One region of the Streptomyces sp. NPDC110618 genome, then DNA from elsewhere that is predicted to be linked to it. Evidence: riboswitches for the same ligand, from Rfam matches in the RefSeq annotation. Region 1 holds a riboswitch; the other holds the start of a gene.

Region 1 (2,198 bases):
TGCACGAACCCCGCGAGCTGCGGCCAGTGCATGTTCAGCAGCGGGCGTGCCATCAGCTCGGTGACCCGGCCGCCCTGCCCGGCGGCGCCGCCCAGCGGACGGTCGTACATCGCCTTGACCAGGTCGACGCCGGGGTCGGTGAGCAGCGGGCCGACGATGCCGGAGACGAAGTCCGAGGAGAACTCCTTCAGGTCCGCGTCGATGAAGCAGACGATGTCACCGCGGGTGACCAGCAGCGACCGCCACAGCACCTCGCCCTTGCCGGGCACGGTCGGGATGCGCGGCAGGATCTCGTCCCGGTGCACCACCGTCGCGCCGGCCGCCGCCGCGACCTCGGAGGTGCGGTCGGTCGAACCGGAGTCGACGACCACGATCTCGTCGACCAGCGGCACCTGCTGCATCAGGTCGTGCCGGATCACGGCGACGATGTCGCCGACCGTCTCCTCCTCGTTGAGCGCGGGCAGGACGACACTGACCGTCTGGCCGGTGCGCTGCTTGGCCGCCAGAATCTGATGGAGCGGTCGATCGGTCACCGACCAGGAGCGCTCGGTCAGCCAGCGCTCGACTTCGTTCAGCACAGTGCGCGGCTCCTTCGGGCCGGCCGCGGATGCGGCTTGTGGATGGGCTCGTCTCGCGGTTCGGACGACTATCTCAACTGTCCAGGTCGTCGGTTACAGTCTTGAACAACGCGGATGACCATCGCATGTCCGGGATGGCCCGACGTTCACAACTTCATACCGCTCATCCAGAGGGGCAGAGGGATACGGCCCGATGAAGCCCCGGCAACCCTCCAGTCGGCTCTCGTTCACGCGAGGCTCCCGGCTAGGGAAGGTGCCAAATCCGTCTCACGGCGAGATGCGTCGTGAGGAAGATGAGGAGAAAGGGCCTCGCCTCACATGGCTGTGCAGACTGCCGCAAGCACCGGTACTACCCCCGTCGACCTCGGACCCGCCGCCGCCCTGAGCTGCCGCGAATGCGGTCACCGCGTCCCCCTCGGCCCGGTCTTCGCGTGCGAGGAGTGTTTCGGCCCGCTGGAGATCGCCTACGACTTCTCGTCCTACGACACCGAGGAGCTCCGCAAGCGCATCGAGGCGGGACCCGCGAACATCTGGCGCTACGCGCCGCTGCTGCCCGTCCCCGCGGACGTGGCCGACAAGCCGAACCTCAACCCCGGCTGGACCAAGCTCGTCAAGGCCGACAACCTGGCCCGTACCCTCGGCGTGACCGGCGGTTTGTATGTGAAGGACGACTCCGGTAACCCGACGCACTCCTTCAAGGACCGCGTCGTCGCCCAGGCCCTGGAGGCCGCCCGCGCCTTCGGCTTCACCACCCTGTCCTGCTCCTCCACCGGCAACCTGGCCGGCGCCGTCGGCGCCGCCGCGGCCCGGGCCGGCCTCCGCTCCTGCGTGTTCATCCCGCACGACCTGGAGCAGGGCAAGGTCGTCATGGCCGCCGTCTACGGCGGTGAGCTGGTCGGCATCGAGGGCAACTACGACGATGTGAACCGCTTCTGCTCCGAGCTGATCGGCGACCCGGCCGGCGAGGGCTGGGGCTTCGTCAACGTCAACCTGCGGCCGTACTACGCGGAAGGGTCCAAGACCCTCGCGTACGAGATCTGCGAGCAGCTCGGCTGGCGGCTGCCCGACCAGATCGTGGTGCCGATCGCCTCCGGCTCCCAGCTGACCAAGATCGACAAGGGTCTGCAGGAGCTGATCAAGCTCGGGCTGGTCGAGGACAGGCCGTACAAGATCTTCGGCGCGCAGGCCGAGGGCTGCTCGCCGGTGTCGGTGGCCTTCAAGGCGGGCCACGACGTGGTCCGCCCGCAGAAGCCGAACACCATCGCCAAGTCGCTGGCCATCGGTAACCCGGCGGACGGCCCGTACGTGCTGGACATCGCCCGCCGCACCGGTGGCGCGGTGGAGGACGTGACCGACGAGCAGGTCGTCGACGCCATCAAGATCCTGGCCCGGACCGAGGGCATCTTCGCCGAGACCGCGGGCGGCGTGACGGTCGGCGTCACCAAGAAGCTCATCGAGAACGGCGTCCTCGACCCCACCAAGACGACCGTCGTGCTCAACACCGGCGACGGCCTGAAGACCCTGGACGCGGTGGCCGGCACCGGCCTGACCGCGACCATCCGCCCGAACCTCGACTCCTTCCGAGAGGCTGGCCTCGCATCATGAGCGTCAACGTCCGCA
Region 2 (2,198 bases), on a different contig from region 1:
GTCCGGCGACACCGTCGACATCGTCGGCACGGGCGGCGACGGCGCCAAGACCGTCAACATCTCCACCATGTCCGCGATCGTGGTGGCCGGCGCGGGCGCCAAGGTCGTCAAGCACGGCAACCGGGCGGCCTCCTCCGCCTCCGGCTCCTCGGACGTGCTGGAGAAGCTCGGGGTCAATCTGGAACTGCCGGTGGCCCGGGTGCCCGAGGTGGCCGAGGAGGCCGGGATCACCTTCTGCTTCGCGGCCAAGTTCCACCCGGCGATGCGTCACGCGGGCGCCGCGCGCGGGCAGTTGGGCATCCGGACCGTCTTCAATGTGCTCGGCCCGCTCACCAACCCGGCCCGGGTGCGGGCGCAGGCGGTCGGCGTCGCCGATCCGCGGATGGCGCCGATCGTGGCGGGCGTGTTCGCCGAACGCGGCAACTCCTCGCTGGTGTTCCGCGGCGACGACGGCCTCGACGAGCTGACCACCACCTCGACCTCCCGGGTCTGGGTCGTCCGCGACGGCAAGGTCAGCGAGGAGACCTTCGACCCGCGCGAGGTCGGCATCGACCTCGTCCCGGTGGAGGCGCTGCGCGGCGCGGACGCCTCGTACAACGCCGATGTGGCCCGGCGCCTGCTGAACGGCGAGACGGGTCCCGTCCGGGACGCCGTCCTGCTCAACTCGGCCGCCGCCCTGGTGGCCCTGCACCCCACCGGGGAGCCGCTGACCGAGCAGATCCGCGCCGGTATGGCGAAGGCGGCGGAGTCGATCGACTCGGGGGCCGCCAAGCGGACCCTGGAGCGCTGGGTCGCCGCCAGCAACGCGTAGGCGCTTCGGCGTTCGACGTCCGCCGTCCCGCAATCCGGACTCGGGTTGCGGGACGGCGATCTTTTGCCCTAGGTTCCTGTACCAGGTCATGAGTGACAGTCATGAGGCCCCGGCCGACTGTCCGGCAACCCTCCGTCCGTGGCGGGGTGCCCCGGGTGAAGACCAGGTCGTAGGCAGCGAGGTCTACGGCAAGCGCGGACCCCTCTCGAAACCCAGGGGTCCTGGTCGTTCGAGGGAGTCTTCCGTGAGCAAGCGAATGCGATAGGGCCGCCGAGCCCCGCCTCCGCGTACCCCCTTTCCTTCCTTCTCTGCGCGCTGCGCTCTGCGCGCCGTCCTTTCACGGGAGCTTCGCCATGTCCGTCCTCACCGCTGCCTCCGCTCAGTCCGTTTGTGCCCAGCTGCCCGTTCTGGGGCGGGATGTCACCGTCCCGCTCGTCACCGGCGGCGAGGTCACCTACGCCGCGCTCGACTACGCCGCCAGCGCCCCCGCGCTGCAGCGCGTCTGGGACGACGTGGCCGCCTACGCGCCGTACTACGGCAGCGTTCACCGGGGCGCCGGGTACCTCTCGCAGCTCTCGACCGACCAGTTCGAGAACGCCCGGAAGACCGTCGCGGAGTTCCTCGACTGCCGTGCCGACGACCAGCTGGTCTTCACCCGGTCCACCACCGACTCGCTGAACCTGCTCGCCGCCGTGCTGCCGGCCGGCTGCCAGGTCTTCGTCTTCGAGACCGAGCACCACGCCTCGCTGCTGCCCTGGCAGGACGCCGAGGTCACCTACCTGGACGCGCCGCGCGCCCCCGAGCAGGCCGTGGCCACCCTGGAGCGCGCCCTCGCCGACCGCGACCCCCACGGACCGGCCCTGGTCTGCGTCACCGGTGCCTCCAACGTCACCGGCGAGCTGTGGCCGGTGCGGGAGCTGGCCGCCGCCGCGCACGCGCACGGCGCCCGGATCGTCCTCGACGCCGCCCAGCTCGCCCCGCATCACCCGGTCTCCGTCCAGGACCTCGACGTCGACTGGGTCGCCTTCTCCGGGCACAAGCTCTACGCGCCCTTCGGCTCCGGAGTGCTCGCGGGCCGCGCCGACTGGCTGCGCGAGGCCCGGCCGTACCTCGCGGGCGGCGGTGCCAGCCGCAAGGTGACCCGGCGTACGGACGGGGGAGTGGACGTCGAGTGGCACGAGAGCGCCGCGCGGCACGAGGCGGGCTCCCCGAACGTCATCGGCGCCTACTCCATCGCCTCGGCCTGCAAGGCCCTCACGGAGGCCGGGTTCGACACCCTGGTGGCCCGCGAGCGGTACCTGATCGAGAAGGTCCGCCAGGGGCTCGCGGACGTGCCGGAGGTCCGCTTCCTCTCCCTCTTCGGCGACGACGCCCCGCGCGTGGGTGT

Evidence for each region. A riboswitch is a leader RNA that binds a small molecule or an ion and turns the genes downstream of it on or off. The one in region 1 is predicted to bind S-adenosylmethionine.
Region 2: another riboswitch for S-adenosylmethionine. It lies ahead of ACZ7L7_RS11115 (aminotransferase class V-fold PLP-dependent enzyme); the one in region 1 lies ahead of thrC (threonine synthase).

Annotation. Positions count from the first base shown of each region.
Region 1 covers NZ_JBVKBN010000018.1:24,042-26,239, reverse strand. Annotated here, with positions in the region: gene ACZ7L7_RS27175 (glucosyl-3-phosphoglycerate synthase) at 1-578, opposite strand, end outside; SAM riboswitch class I at 739-878, shown strand; gene thrC (threonine synthase) at 897-2,183, shown strand; gene ACZ7L7_RS27165 (MoaD/ThiS family protein) at 2,180-2,198, shown strand, end outside.
Region 2 covers NZ_JBVKBN010000005.1:7,418-9,615, forward strand. Annotated here, with positions in the region: gene trpD (anthranilate phosphoribosyltransferase) at 1-811, shown strand, start outside; SAM riboswitch class IV at 896-1,012, shown strand; gene ACZ7L7_RS11115 (aminotransferase class V-fold PLP-dependent enzyme) at 1,165-2,198, shown strand, end outside.